DNA from 4 places in the Bacillus pumilus genome. Region 1 is predicted to be linked to each of the others. Evidence: riboswitches for the same ligand, from Rfam matches in the RefSeq annotation. Region 1 holds a riboswitch; each other region holds the start of a gene.

The links. Region 1 has a riboswitch for thiamine pyrophosphate ahead of thiT (energy-coupled thiamine transporter ThiT). Riboswitches for the same ligand answer to the same signal wherever they lie in the genome.
Region 2: linked by a shared signal. The riboswitch ahead of thiC (phosphomethylpyrimidine synthase ThiC) and the one ahead of thiT (energy-coupled thiamine transporter ThiT) in region 1 are both predicted to bind thiamine pyrophosphate.
Region 3: linked by a shared signal. The riboswitch ahead of tenA (thiaminase II) and the one ahead of thiT (energy-coupled thiamine transporter ThiT) in region 1 are both predicted to bind thiamine pyrophosphate.
Region 4: linked by a shared signal. The riboswitch ahead of tenA (thiaminase II) and the one ahead of thiT (energy-coupled thiamine transporter ThiT) in region 1 are both predicted to bind thiamine pyrophosphate.

The regions. Positions count from the first base shown of each region.
Region 1 covers NZ_LT906438.1:2,772,297-2,778,430, reverse strand. The annotation lists gene ftsW (putative lipid II flippase FtsW) at 1-220, opposite strand, end outside; gene rodA (rod shape-determining protein RodA) at 226-1,380, opposite strand; gene CKW02_RS14360 (DUF1232 domain-containing protein) at 1,395-2,030, opposite strand; gene CKW02_RS14355 (GNAT family N-acetyltransferase) at 2,200-2,754, shown strand; gene thiT (energy-coupled thiamine transporter ThiT) at 2,995-3,570, opposite strand; TPP riboswitch at 3,669-3,770, opposite strand; rRNA gene CKW02_RS14340 (16S ribosomal RNA) at 4,208-5,756, shown strand; rRNA gene CKW02_RS14335 (23S ribosomal RNA) at 5,939-6,134, shown strand, end outside.
Region 2 covers NZ_LT906438.1:2,461,084-2,467,217, reverse strand. The annotation lists gene safA (SafA/ExsA family spore coat assembly protein) at 1-12, shown strand, start outside; gene CKW02_RS12705 (YhcN/YlaJ family sporulation lipoprotein) at 336-953, shown strand; gene CKW02_RS12700 (LysE family transporter) at 1,002-1,634, opposite strand; TPP riboswitch at 1,872-1,980, shown strand; gene thiC (phosphomethylpyrimidine synthase ThiC) at 2,108-3,868, shown strand; gene CKW02_RS20320 (hypothetical protein) at 3,904-4,050, opposite strand; gene CKW02_RS12690 (hypothetical protein) at 4,241-4,423, shown strand; gene CKW02_RS12685 (hypothetical protein) at 4,657-5,301, opposite strand; gene CKW02_RS12680 (intercompartmental signaling factor BofC) at 5,540-6,040, shown strand.
Region 3 covers NZ_LT906438.1:3,677,465-3,683,598, forward strand. The annotation lists gene CKW02_RS19235 (ABC transporter ATP-binding protein) at 1-1,278, opposite strand, end outside; gene CKW02_RS19240 (ECF transporter S component) at 1,253-1,852, opposite strand; gene tenA (thiaminase II) at 1,849-2,535, opposite strand; TPP riboswitch at 2,623-2,726, opposite strand; gene CKW02_RS19250 (hypothetical protein) at 2,783-3,910, opposite strand; gene CKW02_RS19255 (type 1 glutamine amidotransferase domain-containing protein) at 4,052-4,708, opposite strand; gene CKW02_RS20380 (hypothetical protein) at 4,964-5,128, shown strand; gene CKW02_RS19260 (DUF1304 domain-containing protein) at 5,163-5,534, opposite strand; gene CKW02_RS19265 (ORF6C domain-containing protein) at 5,540-5,794, opposite strand; gene CKW02_RS19270 (immune inhibitor A domain-containing protein) at 6,002-6,134, opposite strand, start outside.
Region 4 covers NZ_LT906438.1:1,171,071-1,177,204, reverse strand. The annotation lists gene thiO (glycine oxidase ThiO) at 1-742, opposite strand, end outside; gene tenI (thiazole tautomerase TenI) at 726-1,343, opposite strand; gene tenA (thiaminase II) at 1,318-2,028, opposite strand; TPP riboswitch at 2,107-2,216, opposite strand; gene CKW02_RS05815 (monovalent cation:proton antiporter family protein) at 2,276-4,117, opposite strand; gene prpE (bis(5'-nucleosyl)-tetraphosphatase PrpE) at 4,280-5,023, shown strand; gene CKW02_RS05805 (RluA family pseudouridine synthase) at 5,066-5,932, opposite strand; gene CKW02_RS05800 (NAD kinase) at 5,977-6,134, opposite strand, start outside.

The DNA of each region.
Region 1 (6,134 bases):
AAATCTGATAAGGGAAAAGAGCGGCAATGAAAAAAAAGAATCCCCCAATCAGGAGCCATTGCCATTGTTTGATAAAGAAATAGCTACCCTTCTCATACTTCACTTCTCCTAAAGGATAACTTGCACTGTACACCATCAGTAAACCAAATAAGCAGAGGAACACAATCGTTCCAACAAGAACGAGGTCGACTCTTTTGAGATGAGATAGAAGGAATGCCATCATCTTCAATTCCAGTTGTCTCCAAACATATAGGATGATGACCTGATATTGACACTAAACACGAGGCCAATGGCGATCATGTTCGTCAATAGCGCACTGCCTCCATAGCTTATAAAAGGAAGCGCGAGTCCTGTCACAGGCATTAAACCGATTGTCATCCCTACGTTTTGGAAAACTTGAAACACGATCAGCCCAACGACTCCTGCACATATGTACAAACCATAAAGCGTATTAGCATGCATAGCCACATGAATGATTCGGTAAATCATCATTAAGTACAAACACATCAAAAGGGAGGCGCCGATAAAACCAAACTCCTCACCAATGACGGCAAATATAAAATCCGTATGCGCTTCAGGGATATTGCCACCTTGTACTTGATGCCCCTGTGTAAAACCGCTACCTAATAATTGACCTGATCCAATGCCGAGCATCGATTGTTTCAGCTGATACCCGTATGTTGAATCAAATTCATCGGGGGAGAGCCAGCCATAAATGCGATCAAGCTGATGTGGCTTAATGATTTTTGTGAAATGCTCAAAGTGTTCGTTGTGTAAGTAGACCAAAAATGAAAGAAGTGCAATAAAAGAAGCCATTAATGCGGCCATCATCTTGCTAGAAATTCCTGACACAAGCATCAGTGTAAAGGCGATAGATAATATCACGAGCGCTGTCCCTAAATCAGGCTGAATTAAGATGAGGAAAAAAGGGACAACGGTCCAGCAAACGACTTTACTTGTAGGAATGATACTTTCTTTAAACGAAAATCGCTGATGCTTGTATTGGTTCAAGACAGCCGCTAGTAGCAGGATCACAAAAATTTTCATGAACTCTGATGGCTGAATTTTGATTGAACCGAAGCTGATCCATCTTTGGGATCCGTTTTGACTCGTTCCGAAAAAGTGCACAAGAATAATGAGAAAAATACCACCTGTAAATAACCGAAAAGATAAACGCTCAAGAAGTTCATAATCAAAGTATGCAGCAGCGGCCATAAGACCGAAACCGACGATATACCAGAAAATTTGTCTTTTGACGAAATAAAACATATCCTGCGATTCATACTGTCCTGATCCGCTATATACAGCTATTAGGCTGATGACAAATAAACAAATCACAGTGAGTAAAAGTACGAAGTCAATGCTGTACTGTTTTTTCATAGCGTCTTGTCCTGCTACCTATTTGTCAGCTGGTCTATGACGATTTTCACAGCCGCAGCATCATCAATATAGCCGATCGGAAAAATAAAATCTGGTATTAAGTCAACAGGCATAATGAAATAAAGGAGTGCGCTCCCCATCATCATTAATTCTCGAGAAGTACCTCGTCCGGTCATAAATAAGCTGTACATGTCTTTCAAATGCTGAAGGAATGGCCCGGCGCCGTTTACCGATTCCATCTTTTTCTCAAACTTTGCCGAGATCGTTTCTTTTCCCTCGTTTGTTTGGCTATAGGTCTCATATTCGTTTAGCTTTTGTTTCAATTTGGTCTGACTAAATGTACCGTCGTAGACCTCCTCATCTTTCAGTGTTTTTTCGATCTCTACGACCGTTTGTATGAACGTATCACTATGTACCTTTTCGTTTTTGATTGGAAACCCTGAAGCAGCTAATAGTTGATCTAATGATAGGTTCAGAGAATCTGAAAGCCGCTGCAGATGATTCAAAGTTGGTTTTCTTTTTCCATTCATGATTCGAGACAGTGTCGCTTTATCAATTTCTGTGTATGTGCTGAGCTCTCTTAAAGATAAAGAACGTTGTTGCAATCTTTCCTTTAAGAGAGACCCAAGCTCAGTTGTTTTAGAATCCATTTTACACCATCCTTTGTATGATGTATCAACTCTTCTATAGAAGAAGTCGTACCCAATATAAAGGTGTGTTGACAAAATGTCAACGAATATCCTTTATTGATTGAATTTTAGGAAATAGGAATTTATCATAATAAAGATAGGATGAAAACAGTGAGAAGGAGTGGCGCGGATGAAGGTGAGACATGCTGTACAAAAAGATATTCCTAAAATTGCCGAAATACATGTGAAGAGCTGGCAGACGACTTATCAAGGCATTATTAATCAGGATTATTTGGATGGTTTAAATATAGAAGATCGAGAAGAGAGCTGGAGAAGAAGGTCACTTGAAGGGACGTTTGTCGCAGAAGATGACGAGGGGGTATTTGGTTTTGCTTCTTTTGGAAAACAACGTGATGAGCGCTATCCAACATATGATGGAGAACTTTATGCGATCTATTTATTGCAAGAGAAACAGAAATCAGGAGCAGGTATCGCTTTAATTACAGAAGGAGTGAGCTATTTAATAGAGAAAGGGTATCAGAATATCATGCTGTGGGTATTTGAACAAAATTCGGCAAAGCATTTTTATCAAAAGCTTCAACCTCATTTTGTCGTTACCAGCCAGTTCGAGCTGGCTGGCGAGAAGCATGATGAAATAGGGTATGGGTGGGAGCTGCCTGTATTAAATGACCATCTACACCGAATTAAATCGTCAGCTTCCAATAATAATGAGAGAAAAAAGTGAAAAGCATAGCTAAAAGCATATAAGAGATAAGAGGAGAAGCTTCTACTTTTCCTTTTATTCCTGCTATCTTTAAAGCTTCATAGAAACCTGCCAAAAAATAAGCAAGACTGAGAATATAACAGCACAGCATAATGGAGTAAGGGTTCATTGGCGTACCTCCAACATGAAATCTTCTACTATTAATAGATTCCATAGAGCGGCAATTTATGCATAAAAAAATAACCAGCTGAAATCAGCCAGTTATTTTTTGTGAGGAAAAACCAAACGAGATGCACTTGGTATGAGTATGCAAAGAACGATACTGCAAATAATAAATGAAGGAACCATATATGTGCTGTTATAAATTAAAGAGTAAACCCAACCCGGTGTTCCTTTTGGTGCATACTGAGAAAAGAAAACAACACCAGAAATAAAGAACGTCAACAGTCTAAAGAAACTTGCAACAAATACGGATAAGGTAATATAGATGAATTGCTGCTTTCGCTTTTGGTCCTGAATGGTTTTTTTAATCAATCCAGAAAAGAGGCCGCTTAGGGAAATGACAACAGATGCGACGAAATAATCGAGAAATCCTTGAACTGGTGTAGCGATAATAGGGCCATTCATCAGTTGAAGGCCTGCAATAAGCACACCAATGATAAACCCGGTTGATATTCCCCATCTAATAGACATAAGAATGACGGGTATCATAATCAGCGCAAGAGATCCGCCGTTCGGCATTCTTAAAAAGAGACCTGATAAGTAATCTAATACTAGTGCAAGTGAAGTCATAATTGCGATTTCCATCAGTCGTACCAATTGATTTGATTGCTGCATAAAAAAATCTCCCTTTTCATGAATTGAGCAAGGAGAGACCGTGTAAGGATGAGTATGTTATTCATAGAAAAACATATCGAGTTGAATACACCACATGTATTCAATTGAATCCACATTCCTACTTCAGTATTAACTGACAGGTTCAAAGGGTCAGAACAACGAGTGTTCACTCTCAGCACAAAGCTCCCCCTGCGGTTATTTAGTTTTCTTCTATTATAAATATACTAAAGACCTTCAGGATCAACAATAGAGAATTCCTGTGACAATTAATTTTTGTATGATTATATAGGAAGAGATAAGAAAAAATAAATTATTTAGAAAAAATACTTGTTTCCTTTCTCAAAAGGTGTTATATTTGTATTCGCCGCTAAAACAGCGCGGTTATTAAATAACATAAAGAAAAAAGTTGTTGACTTTATCTTGATAGAATGTTATATTAATAAAGTCGCCTCTGAGAGACGGCGAAGATGATCTTTGAAAACTAAACAAGACAAAACGTACCTGTTAATTCGAGTTTTTATAAAAAAATCCTATGAAACATCATAGGTAGTCAGTCAAACGCTGACGAGGCAGGAAATGATCACATGCTAAGTTCGCTACATCGTGTAGCAACGCATGTGTGATATGCATCCTGCATACCTCGGAGAGTTTGATCCTGGCTCAGGACGAACGCTGGCGGCGTGCCTAATACATGCAAGTCGAGCGGACAGAAGGGAGCTTGCTCCCGGATGTTAGCGGCGGACGGGTGAGTAACACGTGGGTAACCTGCCTGTAAGACTGGGATAACTCCGGGAAACCGGAGCTAATACCGGATAGTTCCTTGAACCGCATGGTTCAAGGATGAAAGACGGTTTCGGCTGTCACTTACAGATGGACCCGCGGCGCATTAGCTAGTTGGTGGGGTAATGGCTCACCAAGGCGACGATGCGTAGCCGACCTGAGAGGGTGATCGGCCACACTGGGACTGAGACACGGCCCAGACTCCTACGGGAGGCAGCAGTAGGGAATCTTCCGCAATGGACGAAAGTCTGACGGAGCAACGCCGCGTGAGTGATGAAGGTTTTCGGATCGTAAAGCTCTGTTGTTAGGGAAGAACAAGTGCGAGAGTAACTGCTCGCACCTTGACGGTACCTAACCAGAAAGCCACGGCTAACTACGTGCCAGCAGCCGCGGTAATACGTAGGTGGCAAGCGTTGTCCGGAATTATTGGGCGTAAAGGGCTCGCAGGCGGTTTCTTAAGTCTGATGTGAAAGCCCCCGGCTCAACCGGGGAGGGTCATTGGAAACTGGGAAACTTGAGTGCAGAAGAGGAGAGTGGAATTCCACGTGTAGCGGTGAAATGCGTAGAGATGTGGAGGAACACCAGTGGCGAAGGCGACTCTCTGGTCTGTAACTGACGCTGAGGAGCGAAAGCGTGGGGAGCGAACAGGATTAGATACCCTGGTAGTCCACGCCGTAAACGATGAGTGCTAAGTGTTAGGGGGTTTCCGCCCCTTAGTGCTGCAGCTAACGCATTAAGCACTCCGCCTGGGGAGTACGGTCGCAAGACTGAAACTCAAAGGAATTGACGGGGGCCCGCACAAGCGGTGGAGCATGTGGTTTAATTCGAAGCAACGCGAAGAACCTTACCAGGTCTTGACATCCTCTGACAACCCTAGAGATAGGGCTTTCCCTTCGGGGACAGAGTGACAGGTGGTGCATGGTTGTCGTCAGCTCGTGTCGTGAGATGTTGGGTTAAGTCCCGCAACGAGCGCAACCCTTGATCTTAGTTGCCAGCATTTAGTTGGGCACTCTAAGGTGACTGCCGGTGACAAACCGGAGGAAGGTGGGGATGACGTCAAATCATCATGCCCCTTATGACCTGGGCTACACACGTGCTACAATGGACAGAACAAAGGGCTGCGAGACCGCAAGGTTTAGCCAATCCCATAAATCTGTTCTCAGTTCGGATCGCAGTCTGCAACTCGACTGCGTGAAGCTGGAATCGCTAGTAATCGCGGATCAGCATGCCGCGGTGAATACGTTCCCGGGCCTTGTACACACCGCCCGTCACACCACGAGAGTTTGCAACACCCGAAGTCGGTGAGGTAACCTTTATGGAGCCAGCCGCCGAAGGTGGGGCAGATGATTGGGGTGAAGTCGTAACAAGGTAGCCGTATCGGAAGGTGCGGCTGGATCACCTCCTTTCTAAGGATATATGGAGCAGTGTGCGTTTTCGTCTTGTTTAGTTTTGAAGGATCATTCCTTCAAGACATGTCTCTAGCGAGACAGGATTGTTCTTTGAAAACTAGATAACAATAAGTAATACATTCACATTGAATGCAATGCAAAGTTCATCACACATAGTGATTCTTTCTAAAGTAAGAAATGGTTAAGTTAGAAAGGGCGCACGGTGGATGCCTTGGCACTAGGAGCCGATGAAGGACGGGACGAACACCGATATGCTTCGGGGAGCTGTAAGCAAGCTTTGATCCGGAGATTTCCGAATGGGGAAACCCACTGCTCGTAATGGAGTAGTATCCATACTTGAATACATAGAGTATGAGAAGGCATACCCGGGGAACT
Region 2 (6,134 bases), 310 kb from region 1:
GAAGAAGAGTAATAACAGAAGGAGCGATCTCAATCGTTCCTTTCAGCGTGTAGACAAACCCTCGCATTCTTTGTCAGGGCTGTGCTCCGGTGCTCACGAATGTCAAATTCGCTCCGCTCCTGTGCTCACCCTTCCTAGACTGCAAAGGTTTTCTATCACGCTGAAAAGAAGAAAAAGGGCTAAAATAAAGATCATTTTAGCAAACTGGAGGGAACGATCTCAATCGTTCCTTTTTTTGTTTATAACTGACAGCTTGATTTTTCCCCAAACTGTACATGCTAAAACAGAGCCTGTTTCGCGCTCATGAGATTGAATTTGTACAGGGGGTTTTTCGTTTGAGACAAAAATGGCAAAAAACGATCGCATTAGTGCTTCTTCCTATTGGGTTAACGGCATGTGGTACAAATGACAATGCAGGTGTAGATACACGTCATAATCAATCAGGTCAGCCAGTCGGATATCATTCGAATAACCGTGCGGATGACAATAACCAAGATCATCAAGGGCCAGTTTCTGAACTCATGGAGGGAATGAACGGTGGGAATACAACGAATGTTGATTATCGCACCCGCCCTCAAGCAGATGATCGAACGCCTCTCGCAGGTGGTGATGGACGCTACAGTCATGGAGATATGAACTATCATAACCAAATGTCGTTCTCTGGCTACGATAAACAAGAGAATGTGCAGCGTTCAAGAAAAATTGCCAATCGCGTCAATAAAATGAACCACGTTGCAGACTCACAGGTGATGGTAACAGATGAAAATGTGTATATTGCCATTAAATCAGATGGACGTCTGACGTCAGAGGGCGTATCACAAGTGGAAGAAGCAGCGACTCGTTATGCGGATGGAAGAGCTGTCCAAGTCATTAAAGACGAGGGAGCTTTCACACGCTTTAGAGATATGAGAAGAACACAATTTGAAACAGGTCAAACAGGCATGACTCGATAAGTTGAAGCATAAAAAAGGCTAAAGTTCCTCAAGAACTTTAGCCTTTTCTTAAAAATAAACCTTAATGCCTATATAGAATTCGTAAAAGAAATAACAGCCAAATCCAAGTAATAAAATACCAGCAATAATGGATGTCCATTTGATCATCGTTCGATTCATCACTTTTCTTGTTAAGGATACAAGGGTGAGAAGACCGATGTCATGAAGAAGAATCCCTGCCAAAATACCGCCTGATGCCAGTATAAATTCAGATGAATCTGTTTTTGTATATGCATCTGCCAGTACAGCTCCAAATACAGAAACCCAGAACACAAGGTTTCCAGGAGACACCGCGACAAGCAAGCCGTTTCTGTACGTTTTTGCGAAAGATTTATTGACTTTTTCGCCAGCTAAATGGATGTCTTGATCCGCATGTTTAATGGAATCGTATGCGAGCATCATTAAGAAGATAGCTCCGATCAGCCAGAGCGGGATTTGGACAAATGGCAGTGATAAAAACTGAGCAAATCCAGCATACAAAGCCAAGATTAGTAAGAGATCAATGGTCATGCCGCCTGCTCCTACAGTTAAACCATGAAAGAAGCCGTTTTTTAATCCTTGTTTAGTCATTTCAACCGTGATCGCTCCAACTGGTAGAGCGATTGAGAATCCTATGACGATAAATGTGAGAAATGTTTGCAATCGACTAGAACTTCCTTTAAAAAAGTCTGTATAAAAATTCTCCGTTTAGATTAATTATACATAATAGGAGAAAAGGATCAATGATTATTTCAGATTTTATCTAAATGTTTGAGGAGGATGATGTATATAAAGGTGTATATCAAGCTGGCTTTATCTCTTTTGTAGTGAAAAGGAACTATTTTCCTAAAACTCCTTTTTTTCATGGCATCTCTATGCTACACTGTTGTGGAAATGAATAAATGTGACTAGGGGTGCCCGCGGCTGGGCTGAGAGAGAAGTGTATGCTTCTTAACCCTTTGGACCTGATCTGGCTCGTACCAGCGTGGGGAAGTTGAAGATGATACATGTGTCTTATAAATGAGATTCATGTTTATTTCTAACGACGAAACCAGGTTCTGTTCATAGAGCCTGGTTTTTTTGCTGGTGCTGATTCCGTCCTGTCCTGTGACAAGAAGAGAAGGAGAGAACAGCAAATGAAAGAAAAGAAAAATACCCTAACAACTCAATCGTTATTATCAAGCTTTGATGGCAGCCGAAAGGTGTATGAGAAAGGGTCAAGACCTGACATTTTAGTGCCAAAAAGAGAGATTGCCCTCTCACAAACGGTGACGCAGGCAGGAAACATTCAAAATGAACCGATTCGTGTGTACGATACGAGTGGACCTTACACCGATGAGCGTGCCCATATCGATGTTACAAAGGGGCTTCATCGTCTGAGAGCGGCATGGATCGAAGAAAGAGGGGATACAGAAAGCTATGAAGGACGTCATGTAAAACCTGAAGATAACGGATATCGCTCCAAAGAGAAATCGTCACATCAGCATGTTCTTACTGATTTTCATCATGAGCCGCTTCGCGCAAAACAAGGTGCCTGTGTGACGCAAATGCATTATGCAAAAAAAGGTATTGTAACGCCTGAAATGGAGTTCATCGCGTTAAGAGAAGAGCTAAGCCCTGAGTTCGTGAGAGAGGAAGTAGCCAGCGGAAGAGCGGTCATTCCAGCGAATATTAACCATCCTGAAAGTGAACCGATGATTATCGGAAGGAATTTTCATGTCAAAATCAATGCGAACATTGGTAATTCAGCTGTGACATCATCCATTGATGAAGAGGTAGAAAAGATGACATGGGCCATCAGATGGGGTGCAGACACTATGATGGATCTGTCTACAGGAAAGGACATTCATACAACGAGAGAATGGATCATACGCAATTGCCCAGTCCCAGTAGGCACCGTTCCCATTTATCAGGCGCTTGAAAAAGTGAATGGCGTGGCAGAAGATTTGACGTGGGAAGTGTACAGAGACACGTTAATTGAACAAGCAGAGCAAGGAGTAGACTACTTCACGATTCATGCGGGCGTGCGATTAAGGTATATTCCGCTGACAGTCGATCGGGTGACCGGAATTGTTTCAAGAGGCGGTGCCATTATGGCAAGATGGTGTCTTGCCCATCATCAAGAAAATTTCCTTTATACCCACTTCGAAGACATTTGTGAGATTATGAAAACGTATGATATTGCTTTTTCACTTGGAGACGGACTCAGACCAGGCTCGATTGCTGATGCCAATGATGAAGCGCAGTTTGCAGAGCTGGAAACGTTAGGTGAATTGACAGAGATCGCTTGGAAACATGATGTACAGGTGATGATTGAAGGGCCTGGACATGTTCCGATGGATAAAATCAAAGAGAATGTAGACAAACAAATGGAGATTTGCAAAGAGGCACCATTTTATACATTAGGACCTCTTACAACAGATATTGCTCCGGGATATGATCATATTACATCTGCTATCGGCGCAGCTATGATCGGCTGGTATGGGACAGCGATGCTATGCTATGTGACGCCAAAAGAGCATTTAGGTCTGCCGAACAAAGAAGATGTAAGAGAAGGTGTGATTGCCTATAAAATTGCTGCACATGCTGCTGATCTAGCAAAAGGACATCCTGCTGCTCAAAAGCGCGATGATGCTTTATCGAAAGCAAGGTTTGAATTTAGATGGCGGGACCAATTCAACCTGTCACTTGACCCAGAAAGAGCGATGGCGTTCCATGATGAAACATTGCCTGCTGAAGGCGCTAAGACTGCCCATTTTTGCTCGATGTGCGGACCGAAGTTTTGCAGCATGAAAATTTCCCATGATATTCGCAATCAATCAGAAGAAGTGAAAAAAGAGATGGAGAAGAAGGCGAAGGAGTTTATCAGCCAAGGAAGTCAAATATATTCATCCTAAAAAAGAACCTCGCACGCATGTTGTGCGGGGTTTTATCAGATCGCGGATAAGGCTTTTCTTAAGAGGTGGAAAAATGCCTTTAATGCAACCCCTATCATGTCCAGACTCGGAATGAGGGCATCTGTTAAATGAAACACGACTGTTTGTCTTTCTGGGGATGTTCGTTTCTTTTTCCGTTTCATAAAGAAAACCTCCTTTTAAATAATATACTTCTTTGCAAAGAAGAGGGATAGAGATATTGTTTGAATTTAAACAAAATTTAAACTTCTTGTGTTTGAAAGGAAAGAAGGAGGGGAAACGAGTTGAGTAGAGAATGAATGAAAAGAGCCGATCTATTTGGCCAGCTAACAAGAGAGAGTGGAAGGTGATCTTATGATGAAAGTATTTAAGGTAACATTTCATATGAACAATGGGGAAGTGCTTGATTTCGAGCTAAAACGTCCAGCTACCTATGATGTGTATAAGAAAATTGAAGAAGCCAATCATTGGTTTAAGCTGAATAATGAAATCATTAACTTATTAAATGTGAATAGCATCCATGTTGAAACAGATTGACACAGAAAAGCCGCTCAGTGAGAGCGGCTTTCAGATTGTTGACAAAGGGCTAAAATGATCTTTATTTTAGCCCTTTGTCTTCTTTTCAGCGTGATAGAAAACCTTTGAAGTCTAGGAAGGACGAGCACTGGCGCGGAGCGAATTTGACATTCGTGAGCACCAGCGCGCAGGACTGACAAAGAATGCGAGGGTTTGTCTACACGCTGAAAGCCGCTCAGTGAGAGCGGCTTTCATTATGCAGAGAAATCATTCCGATTATTAAGCTGGCCGCGAGACAGCCAGTTCTTTTTATACAAATAAGCAATCACTTCAAGCCAAAGACGCGGTGCTTTTTTCGGGAAAAAAGGTTTTTGATAATAAGCATAAGCGGCTTTTAAGTCATCCCACTGATGGCAAGCTTTTGTTTGTGTGAAACGGGCAACATCGATGACCCTGACCTGTCCTTCCTTTGTTAAGATCAGATTCCTCAGATGGATATCAGAAGGATTCAATCCTTTCTCGCGTGCTTCTTCTAGCGCATCATCGACTTGCGCAATCATTTGTTTTTTAATAGGAATCCCCTTTGTGAGGCATTCATAGAATGTATATCCTTTAATATATTCCATTAAAATATACTGATCCCCAGATTCATAAATCTCAGGGTAGTAAGACGAACCAGAGAGCTTTTCATAAATAGCGGCTTCTTTGCGGGCAATATGCTGATAAGAAGGGAAAAAGACTTTTAGCGCCATTTTCTTGCCGTCTTTTTTGTATGAAAAGACATAGGCACTTCTTCCTTTGCCGCACAGCTCAAGCTCTGCCGGTTTAAAGGCAAGCTTATGAAGACGTTTATCCTCATGATACTGAATCGATTCGGCTAATCTTTTGACTTCTGACATTGACTTCACCTTCTTTGGTTTCAGTTTATGCGGCTGAAAAACGAATGATGAAAAAACCGAGCATTCGATAAAGCAATGGATTGTATAAAACATACCATTTACGAATGAAGGATACAACGAAAGACTCTTCCCATATATTCATGTCATTGATTTGGTTAATGTTTAGAAAAATGGGTCAAACTACATATGTCATGCATCGATCTCATGTTCTAAAGAGGTGTAAATAGTGAAAGTGAAGATGAAATGTTTCGTTACAGGACTTATCATGACAAGTGTGCTTTTTTTCGCTACGGATATGGAAGGAAAAGAACACTTGCAAAAGCAGTCAAACTCGATCACCGTGCAGCTAGAAAAAGTCTATCTAGACGGAGATGTGAGTATTGAAAGACACCGGGCATCATTAGAAGACAAAGACACATTCTGGTCGCAGTATAAAGGCTGGACGCTAGTAGAGCAGAAAGAGGATTTTGCGCTTTTTAGAAAGCAAATTGATGATATCTCTCCATTAAGTAAAGCAAATGGATATATCGGATTATCAGAGGACGGTGTGATTTCTACGTTTCATGGAAGGCCTGACGGCTGGGCGGAGCCCATTCATCTCTTTTTTCAAATTGATACGTCCCGTTTAGAAAGTCATGTGGAGGAGCAGCTTGAGCAAGGCATTCCTTTTCGAACAAAGGATGAATTTGAGCATGTGCTTGAAGTCATGAAGCCTTACCGAAATGAAATATCGTTTTAAAGCGTATAACAGCTTGCTGGTGTGAAGGCCGCAAGCTGTTTTTCGTAGTGTCATCGTAAAAATGCATTGAGCGAACGTATGTTAACTTTTATTG
Region 3 (6,134 bases), 910 kb from region 1:
TGTAGCCACACTCAATCTTCTTTTTTGACCTAGGCTTAAAGTGAAAGGATGAGCTTTTGCATGCTTTTCTAAACCGAACTCTTTCAATAGCTGAACTGTTTTTTCTTGCACAACGGATTCTTGCCAATTACGCTGCCTTCCACCAAATGCAATTTCATCGAACACTGTATCTTGTATGAATTGAAGCTCCGGATTTTGAAACACAAAGCCTGCCTTTTCATATAGTTCTCGGTCTGACCACTTTTTAAGGAGTGTCTCTTTTAAAAAAATGTGGCCTTTTTTCGTTGGCTCTAAACGAACCAAATGTTTAAGACATGTGCTTTTTCCGCTTCCATTTTCCCCAATGATCGCCACCCATTCCCCTGCTTTGATATCAAGCTGAAGATCACTCATAATCCTCTTTTTCCCGTAGCTTAATTGAAGATCTTCTGAACGAATGATGGTCTCCCGCTTAGTCGACGGCACTTTTTCATTCTGCTTCTTTCTTGCTTCAAAGGTTTGCATAAGCTTGTGACTCATTGGATGAAATGGATCTTGAAGGATCGTAGACCATTTCTCGGGAAATAATTTCGGCCTCCAAATTCCTGCCTCTTTCATTTCTTTTTCATATGTCGTCAATACATCTTTTGGAGACCCATCTGCTAAGATGCTGCCTTGATCGTCTAATAAAATCACCCGGTCCATCCATTCAATGACCCCATCTAGCACATGCTCTACAAAAATCATGGTTTGTCGCTGATCAGCTGCAAGCTGCTGTAGAAGCTGAAATATCTCCATTCTTCCTGCTGGATCAAGCTGTGCGGTCGGTTCATCAAAGAACAGCACATCTGGCTCTAACGCTAGTAAACAAGCAAGCGCCAATCGCTGCTTCATGCCGCCAGATAATGTGTGGATGTCTGTATTGGGATCGACATCAAGTTGGACTTTTTGCATGAGCTGCTGAATGATGCCAGCCATCTCGTCACGAGGGACAGAACGGTTCTCTAAGCTAAAGGCAATTTCTTCATTGACGCGATGCATACAAAACTGGGAATCAGGGTCCTGAAACATGACGCCTGTATGTCTTTGCAATATCACTTCGCCCTGCATGTCCGCTTCTAAATGTTCTGGAATGATGCCAGCCAGAACGGAGATGAGCGTGGATTTACCGCTGCCGCTTGGTCCTAAAATAAGCACCTTTTCACCTTTTTGAATGGAAAGAGAGATTTGATGCAACACGGGCTGAGGCTGTTCATAAAAACGGACAGTGAGATTATTGCACGCGAGAAATGAATCCATGCTGTTCACCTTTGTTTCGTTTTTCTTTCATGATGGCATATTGATTCAATACACCGGTTTTAGATAATGCGTCCACCACTACTTTTGCTAAACATCCGCCCAGTATCATTCCGCTGATGATTTGAGTCATCAGTGTGATGAGTAAAACTTGAGGCGTGTAATAACCAAAGCCATTCGCAACGAGGCTGTAAGTCATTGCTCCAACAGCTGCAAAGGCACCTGACAGCATCAGTGTCCACATGCGATATCGTTTATAACCAAAAAGAGCAAAAGCAATTTCTGCCCCAAGCCCTTGGCATACACCAATCAGCAGGGCTGCAAGACCGAAGTGGCTGCCTGTTAGTAATTCCACTGCGGCAGCGGCTGTTTCTGCAATCAGGGCAGCTCCCGGCTTTTGGATGATATACGCGACGATTGGACTGGCAATCACCCAAATGCCAAACATGATGTTGCCTCCTGCTGGGCCAACAAGTGCTGTAATGGGTAAGTAAAGTGTGGACCACCCTAAATAGATGACACCACATGCTACGGATAAAATGACAGCAAGGACAACTTCCTTCATCTTCCATGTCATGATGAATGCACCTCCAATGGAACTGGCCAATCTTCCACCGTAAACGCCATATCCCAAAACTTGTACTCAAGCTGACAGCTTAGGATAAAGTGCTGTTTCATTTTTTCCTTTTCCTTCTCACTTGCTGCTTCCGCCAGCTGATCGAGCCGCTTGCAAAGCTCTACTGTAATAGAGTCGGTTAACCCTCCATAAAATGTGATCCACTCATAAAAAGGATGTGATGGGTCAGGCTGCACATCTGTGAGCATTCGTTTCCCAATTTCCCAATATGTCCAAGGGCATGGAAGCAGGACAGCGATGATTTCTCCAAGCGTGCCTTCCTTGGCAACTTGCAGCATATAATGAATATAGTGATGAGCACTCGGAGCAAGCGGGGCACCTTGGAGCTCATCATATGATACACCTGCCACTCGGCAAAGATTTTGATGAGGGTGTGTCTCACTATCTAGTACAAACGCAATCTGCTGATGGAAAAAGGCAATATCTCCTTTGTCTGTACATCTGCTAAGAGCCGCTGCATAAATTTTAATAAAAGCATGTAAATATTCTGCATCTTGTTTGACGTAATGAATGATCTGTTCCTTTTCCAGCTTTCCTGCTGCCAGCCCTCTGACAAACGGATGCTGATAAATGGCTTCAAATAATGGTTCTGTTTCTTCTCTTAATTGCGCTGAAAACGTCATAAAAAAAGCCTCCTCTTCTTCAGTTGAATAAATGAAAAAGCCACCCCAAATGGAGCGGCCTTCTTATCGATTCAATAATGAATAAGACGAGGTCCAGCTCCACTTCCCTCCGCTAGTACAAACTAGATCAGGTTCAAAGGGTCCAAGATTTTCTCTTGTCTCAGTCATACATGACTCCCCTAGTGGACTTTTGTCATTTAATTATCTTTACTCTACACATGTAGAGATTTGCTGTCAACCGCCTTTCTTAATTCAACGTTCTGATCGTAGGCAGCTTTTCGATCCCTGCAGCATAGTAAAAATTAAGGACACTGAAGAAATCAATTGGTTTTCCCGTTTTCAAATCAACAGCTAAAATATGATCGCCGTAATTTGTCATATCATCAATATCTAAACGCCTTGGCGTTGTCTTTCCAAGTGTATCAACAAAGCTACTATGGTAGTATTGTCCGCTAGCAAACGATGATTCATGATACATAAATAACGTCTCCACATCTAAGTAGACGAGAATGACCTCAGATGAACTCGCATAAGGAGAAGAGTACGATACTGGTGCCGAAATTCTTTTCACTTTCACACTTTCAACAGAATGGGTTCTCTGATCATATTTTCCGTCATAGGAGAAATAAAATACACGCTCCCATTTATAATCGGCGGTCTTAGATTGTTTGTTATACACTTTTGTACCATTAGCGAAAACATCCCCATTCGCATACTCAGCTACAAAGTATTGCAAGGTTGAGGAGAGGGAAACAGCCCCAGTGAAATTGGGTGGGTTTTTTGCATTCACTTGTAACGTGTAAGAGTCTCCGAAATTTCCACCGCTTGTGATACCGAATGCGTAGTCACCTGCTGGTAAATTGGTCAAACCAAGGAGACTGCCTGCTGGCTGAATCAAGTCCGTCGGATAAGCTTGTCCAGTTTCATAATCAACAACAAATAATTGTACGAAATAATCGGGATTTGAAGAGGTAATTCGGCTGATGAGTGCCTGAGGTGAAGTCGTACTTAACAACCATAAATCGACTGGGTCATCCTCTGATAAGACAACCGATTGGTTGATGGCTAGTCCATCAATGGAGCGAACGGAAGATGTACGCATCTTACCATCTTTAGCGGCTTTTCGTTTGATACTGATTCCATTTTTCTTATCTACTTTAAAAGATTTTTTTAGCTGCTTCTTTTGGATAGCGGTTCCTTCATCCTGTTTCAAAAACGAGTCTTGCACTTGCTGAATGGCTTTTTCCGTCAGTGGTGACAATTTCCCATCTGATTTCGGTGCTTCTTCTGCTTTTAATACTGGTGAAAATAAACCTGTTGTGACGAGTAGAATGGATAATAAAGCTACAGTGATTTTTCCATATAATGCTCTCACAGGAACATCCCCTTTTTCCTCAATTGGGTTTTTTACCCTGTGAATATTTTACCATTATTTCATTCATTGTTATGGTCTTTTTTAGGAAATCTTTATGACAAAAAACCAGCCGTATTTGCTACGACTGGTTTTTTGATCACTTTATGAAATGGTTTTAACAAACAGGCGTGCTGTTTCTGCACTAGAACCTGGGTTTTGTCCAGTAATGATTTGTCCGTCAACTACAGCGTATGGTGCAAAGGCATCTCCTTTTTCAAACGCTGCCCCTTGCTCACGAAGTTTTGTTTCCAATAAAAATGGAACTTTTGATGTCAGCTGAACAGCTTCCTCTTCTTCGTTTGTGAAGCCTGTGATTTTTTTACCTTCGATAAATGATTTGCCATCTTGATCCTTCACATCAATGAATGCTGAAACGCCGTGACAAACAGCTCCGACTGCACCATTTTTGTTTGAAATAGCTAAGATTGCATCGGCTACCAGTTGATTAGACGCAAAATCGATCATTGGGCCGTGTCCTCCCGCAAAGAAAATGCCATCATAATCAGCTGGGTTCACATCTGTAAGCGCCTTTGTGTCTTGAAGTAATTCATATACATCTTCATATTGCGCTGGAACACCTTCTGGAATTGAATTTTTATCAATAGGGACAGTTCCACCTTGAATAGAGACAATTTGAACGTCTAGTTCATTTTCTTTAAAAATATGAAATGGCTCTGCCAACTCTTCTAGCCATAAGCCTGTTGGATGTCCGTTCATTTCTGAACTGCTTGTCGATACTAATAACACTTTCTTACTCATCTTGATCATCCTTTCGATTTATCATGTTTTCATTTTACATTTTGCACAATTAAATATCAAACAATTGAACTTCGTTGCAACTCTTTATGGTATACCCGATTTTCTAAAAAATATGGCATGTCATCAAATCTAATCAATATGTCACATTCTATTGGTAGGGAATTTCATGTAAAATTGTCATTGAGTGATATCATATGAGGGTAAGATGGATAGACCTCACGGATGTGAGGGGACTTTTAAAGGAGTGGAAAAGAGATGAAAACCTATTCGATTGTGATGATCATCATCACGCTCTGTATCATATTGGCCGTCTTTTTGATGAACTTAACAGGGGTCATGTATGGGAAAATTATTTTGGCTGTTGCCGTTGCACTATGTCTGACATCTATTATTCGTCTAATGGGTCTTCGAAAAAGATAAAAGCCGCCCTTTACTCGGGCGACTTTATTTACGGTTAAATTGCCAGGATAAGCGCAATTAATGCAAGAAGCGCTGGTACTCCTTGCTTGACGATGATTGATTTATTAGAGGTCACACCGCCAAATACCGCAGCGATGATCACGCAAAGAATGAAAAATAGCTGAATCATATATCCAACAGTATTCGATCCGAGAATGAGCCCCCAAATCAGTCCTGCAGCTAAAAACCCGTTATAAAGCCCTTGATTGGCAAACATCACTTTTACATTTGGATCCTTTTGCAAGTGTTCTGGCAGCTTAAAGGATCTCTTTGCCATCTTTGATTCCATAAAAAACATTTCTAACAACATAATGACAAGGTGTTCTAATGCGACAATTCCTACTAGTATTATTGCTAAAATATTCAATTTAGTTAATTCCTTTCTGATAGACGATCACGAATCTCTATTTTATCCGTGTATAAATCAAAGTCTTGTATTAATTCAAGCGCTTCAGTAAAGCGGCTTTGTGGAATGTCTTTCATTTTTCTCACACCAAACTCCTTTTTAATAAAAGCCATGATGGTATTGATATGAAGCTTACCGTGACCATCATACTCGAAATGGCTGCAAAAAGTCTGCATCGTCCCTCTTATCACCTTTAATTGCTTAGCAGTGACACAACTCATTGGTAACGCTCATCCTTTCCTTAGTTTTAACAGCTAAAAAGAACCATGTATGAAAGAAAAACCTTCCAATCTCTATTATATAATGATTTCATTCGGATATCAAAATAAAAAAGAACAGACATTCGACCAAAAAGCCGTCCTTTTCATCAAAAACAGTTTATTACCATATCAAAAAGCCGGATTCAATGGTAGAATCCGGCTTTCTGTTTAGTTACTTTTAGAAATTAATACCTTTCCAACAGAACGATCCTTACTTTGTCCAACAACTTTAAAGGATAGACCGTATGTTGGGACATCACGCCCTGCATCTGGATTATTTGGATTCACATAATTCTTTTTA
Region 4 (6,134 bases), 1.6 Mb from region 1:
TGTAACAATGATCATGGTAAATGGTGTGTTGGAGTGCTGGACCATGATTCCATACAGACACACATTCCCCTTTTACTGGATAAAGAGAATGAGATAATCCAAGCTCTTCAAAAAAATGGCCAGACCATACACCACTTGCTACAGTTAGTTCATCACATGTGAATGTTCCCATCGTTGTTCTAATTGCTAACGCTTCTTTCTCCCGCTTCACTTCGATCACGGGTGTACACTCTTTCACTTCTGCCCCGTACCTGACCGCCGCCTGCCAAAATGCTCGGCATACCGCATAAGGTTCGACATGAACATCCTCTTTAATCAAACCTGCTCCTAGGATATTCTCTGCCATTTGAGGCATGCATTTTTTTACGCTGCCTGCGTCCATCCACTCAAATGAAGACAAATGCTGCATCCGGCAAAGTGCTTGTTTCTCCTCTTCGGTAAAGGCTACCTTCATGATACCGCCCGCTGATGTTCGAATATCAATGCCAGATTCATGCTGTAGATCGACTTTTAACTTTTCGTACAATGCCTGGCTTGCTCTGCCTACTTGAAAAAAAATATCCTCATGACCCTCTCCTTCAGCATGTGCACCAAGCATCCCAGCAGCCGCACTTGTCGTTTGCTTCCCTACCTCATTCGCCTCAAATAAGACGACCTGCTTTCCTGCTTTTGCAAGGTGATAGGCAATGGACATCCCTATGATTCCACCACCAATGATTGCCACATCATAATGCTTCTTCATAAGGATGCTCCTTTACTTGTTTAGAAAATGCTTGTGCCATCTTGCGCGGCTGATGATGAGTAAAAATTCCAGACATGACAGCAATCCCTTTCACATTCGCGTGTCTCAATTCTGGAATGCGGTCAGGTGTCACACCACCGATTGCCACGACTGGAATAGATAGTAGAGATGTCAGTTCTTTCACAAGCTGTACGCCTCTTGCCTGAAGTCCTGGTTTACAAGTGGTGTCATATACGTGCCCAAATATGACATACTCTGCTCCATTTTTCTCAGCTGCTTTCCCTTCTTCAATCGAATGAACAGAGACGCCCGCATGAAGATGAGGGAATTTTTGCCGCAGCTCTTTTGGCGAAAAGCTATGGCCCGGGAGATGTACCCGGTGAATATTGGTGAGCAGTGCAACGTCTACTCTGTCGTTGATGATGAGCTTCTCTTTCGGTACACCTTCTAAAAGGAGACCTTTCACGAGATCAACAAGCTCACTTGCTGTTTTAGACCGTTCCCGGATATGAATAAAATCCACTTCAGGTGCAATGTTTTTTATTTGTTTGATCAGCTCACCCGCAGGAAGCGAATCATTTGTCACTGCGTGGAGTTCCATTTGCACCAACCCCATCTAAGCATGCTGTTTGCCACATTTCTTTTTGATACGCCATCTCCCAGAAATGGTATTCGTAATAGCTTGAAATCACAAAATTTTCTTTCATATTGGCCCGTACATGTTCTGGTGCTTTTTCGGCTAGTTCATCAAAGCGGTTGACTTGTTCAAAGACAAGTTCCTTAAACCAATCCCCTCCATATGTCAAAATCCATTCCTGATAAATCGGATGGTCAGGTGTGGTTTGTTTCAGCTTTTCACCCACCTCATAATAAAGCCAGTAGCACGGCAATAACGCAGCTAATATCTCTTCGAATCGTCCGCTTTTCACAGATCGGTACATATGAGACGTATACGCATATGCAGTGGGAGAAGGCTTAAAGTTCTCGATGGCTTCATCTGAAATCTCTAAAAGCTCTGTAAACTTTCTATGCAGCGACAGCTCTGCTTCATACGTTCCCTGCGCATGATACGCCATTCTGCCCGTCGTATGTAAGTCCTCACTAATTGCCGCTCCATATGCTTGCACCTTTGCAAAATGAGTTAAATAATATGAATCTTGCATCACATAATACGTGAAACGATCGAGTGACAGCGTGCCATCGCCAATCCCTTTCACAAAGGGGTGTGTAAAGCTTCCATTCCACCATGGTGCTGCTGCTTCTTTACATTCAGTTGAAAATGTCATGTTTCTCTCCTCCTGTTTTTCCATATAAAAAAGCCACTTTCCGTATGGAAAGTGGCTTGGAATTTGTAAAAAGCATAATCAAAAACCGCACCACTTCCCTACGCAGGTATGAACCTGTTCAGGTAATGAGGGTCTAAAAGTCGATACTTTTATCTCAGCCCTTTTAAAGGACTCCCCTAGTGGATCAAATATATGATGTTGTACTTCTATCTTAATCAGGAATTGTTCATTGGTCAAGGGTTCATTCTCACTCTAATTGGGCTCTAAGTCCTGCTACATACTCACGAGAGCCCGACACAAGCACACGGTCACCACTTCTAAGCGTCGTATCTCCATGTGGTACTAAGCTGTCTATCCCTCTGAAAATACGGACAAAGACCAAATCGCCGGTAAACGGAAATTCCCTCAGCATGACATTGTGGTAGCGATGATTGTTCATTTGAATTTGATACAAGGAAGTATCCTCATTTGTTAATAATCGAATCGCATCCGGTGCTTCAATCAAGGCTCTTAGCACCGTTTTAGATGATAGGAAATTAGAAAACGTATCAATGCCCGCTTCCTTCAATGTTAGCTCTGCCTCAGCTTTGCTCACACTCGCAATGACTTGTTTTGCTCCTTCTTCCTTTGCAAATAAAGCAATTTCCTTATTTTTCGTCTCACTGCCTGTTGCGACGACGAGGACATCCTCCTGGCCAACGCCTGCCTTTCGCAGCGTCTCATCGTCGTACTCTTCAATTGATTCGACTTCAAAGATGGTGTCGGCGAGCATCGCTTCTTTATTTTCTTGAAAGACATGCAAAATTCGAATATCATATTCATCCTGATGTAAATCGAGTGTGACAGGTAAGGTCAGCTGATTTGCACCAATAAAGGTCACACGTTTTTTATGGCTCACAGCTTGTTCTTTTTTAAACAGTGCTTTAAACCAAACTGGCGTTAAAATACTCGTGAGTATCGCGACTAAAATTAGCGCGCCGGACATTTTATGATCAATGACTCCGAGCCGCTCCCCGATCGTCGCAGCTGCAATGACGAGTGATAATGTCGATGTTAATAAAAAGCCAGAGCCGATCACTTTTTTCATGTCATACCATTTTTTCAAATAAAGAATCGGGATGAGTTTACTAATCAGTAATGCAATAAATAGCAGCGGGATCATGATCATAATGTTTGGGTCCTTGAACAGTGCCCATATATTCAAATCCACTCCGACCATCACAAAGAAGATGGGGATCAAAAATCCGTAGCCAAATGAATCCAGCTGCTGGACAAGCTCTTTATTCGGCGAAAGAAGGGACACAAGTACGCCCGCTAAAAACGCCCCAAGAATATTTTCAGCACCGAGTGATTCAGATAAAGCAACTAAGACTATAATGAGAGTAAAGATCGCCCTTGTCCCAATTTGCACGGTCCCTTTTGACATGGACTGAAAAATTGACTTTGTCTTAAATACGCGGCCAAATAAATAAAGAAGGATGCCCGCAGCAAATAATAAGAGCAGAAGCCACATATTCCCTGTACCATCGCCATAAATGGAGGAAAATACAGCAAGTAAAATCATCGTCACCAAATCCGCAATGACAGCGACAAGCAAGATGATTTGACCGATATTCGTCTGCATCAATTTTTCCTCTTTTAAGGTGGGAACCACTACCCCTAATGAGATCGTCGATATAATGAGCGTCATTAAAAAGGCATTTTGGATAAACCCTGCAAGGACAAACGCATAGGACAGAATAAAAGAAATACTAAATACGCCAAGAAAAACAATAGTGGCTGCTTTAAACGTATTCGGTTCTTTTAGACCATTTGGTAGTTCTCGTGCTTTCTTCTTTGACTCGAAAGAAGAAAAATCTATTTCAAGTCCACTTAAAAACATCAGAAAAATAAAACCGAGCATGGATAACGTATCTAACCATGCATCATGTTCAACTACCAGTTGAAGACCGCTTTTTCCAATGATGAGCCCCATGATGATTTCAGCAACAACGACCGGAATGGTCAGCTTAAATCGGTGCAATAAAAGTGGGGTGAAAAAGGCGACAATAATAACGACAACGAGTGATGAAACAGATGTATGCTCCATTGGCTAAAGCCTCCTAACATTGATGTTTAATCTTTTAAGGTTTACGTTAAAGCATTGATTCTAACAATTGCCTAAATGAAAAGAAAGCCATTCGTTATATGTTCTAAAATTCAAACTTCTTTAACCCCGATGAATGGATGAGAAAAATCAGGAGGAAATCTTATGAAATTTGATATCATTGGTGATATCCACGGCTGCTACGAAGAGCTGCTTGCCCTCATACACAAACTAGGATACGAATTCAAACATGGATTACCCGTCCATCCTGATAAGAGAACGCTAGCACTTGTCGGTGATTTAACAGATCGAGGACCTCAGTCAGTAGATGTCATGCGATTTGTCATTCATGCCTACGCACACGGCGCGATCCGCTACGTACCTGGCAACCATTGCTTTAAGCTTTATCGCTATTTAAAAGGAAATCCGGTGAAATTACTTCATGGCATTGAAACCACAGTGAACGAAATAAAAAAGCTGCCCCTTCATGAACAAACCAAATTGTCACATGAATTTAAGCAGCTATTTGAGAAGGCTCCGCTTTACGATGTACTTATTCCTGATGAACTGATGATTGCTCACGCAGCGATGAAGGAAAAGGACATTGGAAGAAAGCCGAACAAACAGATGCGATCCTATCTATTATTTGGCGCAGTCACAGGAGAAACGTGGCCGGATGGGCGACCTGTGCGGAAGGATTGGGCAAAGGAATATCGCGGAAAACCATGGATTGTCTACGGACATACACCAGTGAAAGAACCGCGATTCGTTGGCAGAACTGTCAACATTGATACAGGCTGTGTATTTGGCCACCGGCTGTCTGCCCTTAAATATCCTGAGCTTGAAACGGTTTCTGTTCCTTCCTCTATGCCTTATGACGATTCAAGGTTTCAGCATTTCACATCATAAAAAAACCCGGTCCTGCGCTTGCAGGTAGCCGGGTTTCTCTATTTAAAGCAGCAATGATTTCATGTCTTCAGGGAGCGGAGCCGAGAATGTCATTTCCTCCCCAGTCATCGGATGAGGAAAAACAAGAGTCTCACTATGCAGTGCCTGCCGGTTCATTCGCTCATTCGTTCCGCCATATAACGTATCTCCGATGAGCGGGTAACCAAGATACTGCATATGAACACGAATTTGATGGGTTCTCCCCGTTTCAAGTGTTAGCCTCACATCTGACATGTTCAACTCAGCGTCCACCGCTCGCACTGTAAAATGCGTCACAGCTTCCTGTCCAGTCTCATTGACCATTCGCTCAATGATACTATCCCCTTTTCGGGCAATTTTTGCACGAATGGTTCCATGCTTTTCTCTGATCATGCCATGTGTAAACGCCCTGTATGTTCGTTTGACCGCTCCACTTTTCTGCGCTTTTGATAAAAGACTGTGGGCAAAGCGATGCTTGGCGACAAGCATGACGCCTGATGTATCACGATCAAGGCGGTTCACTAAATGAACCGTCAGCCGAACAGACTGCTCTGCATAATGATGCAGCAATCCATTCGCAATACTGTGCTCTGGGTGCTCCCGAGAAGGAATGGACGGGATATATGGCTTTTTATTCAGCACAAGGACGTGATCATCCTCAAATAAAATATCAAGCGGAATCGGAGCAGGCTTTAGCCCTTCACTCACTTTTTCTTCTGGGAATAAAATGGTAAGCCTGTCTCCGTTATGCAGCTTGTATCTCACAGTCACATGCTCCCCATTAATGAGAAGATCACCGCCATCAAATTTAATATCTGTCAGCATTCTTTTCGAAATACCAAGATCTATTAAATAATCCTTTAAAAGCTGCCCTTCTTCTTTGGCTGTCATGGTTTTGTTTAGTGTAAAGTATTCCAGCGAGAACGACCTCTTTCTTATTCACCTTTTCCGATAAAGGAATCTTGCACCCTTTTCCAAAACGGAAATGGTCTAAATCGGGCAAAGCGGACATTCTCGTCTGCTACCCGGCATTGAATGGATTTGACGTCCTTATGAAGCAGCGTCAAATGATCAATGGTTACCTGAAAATCGA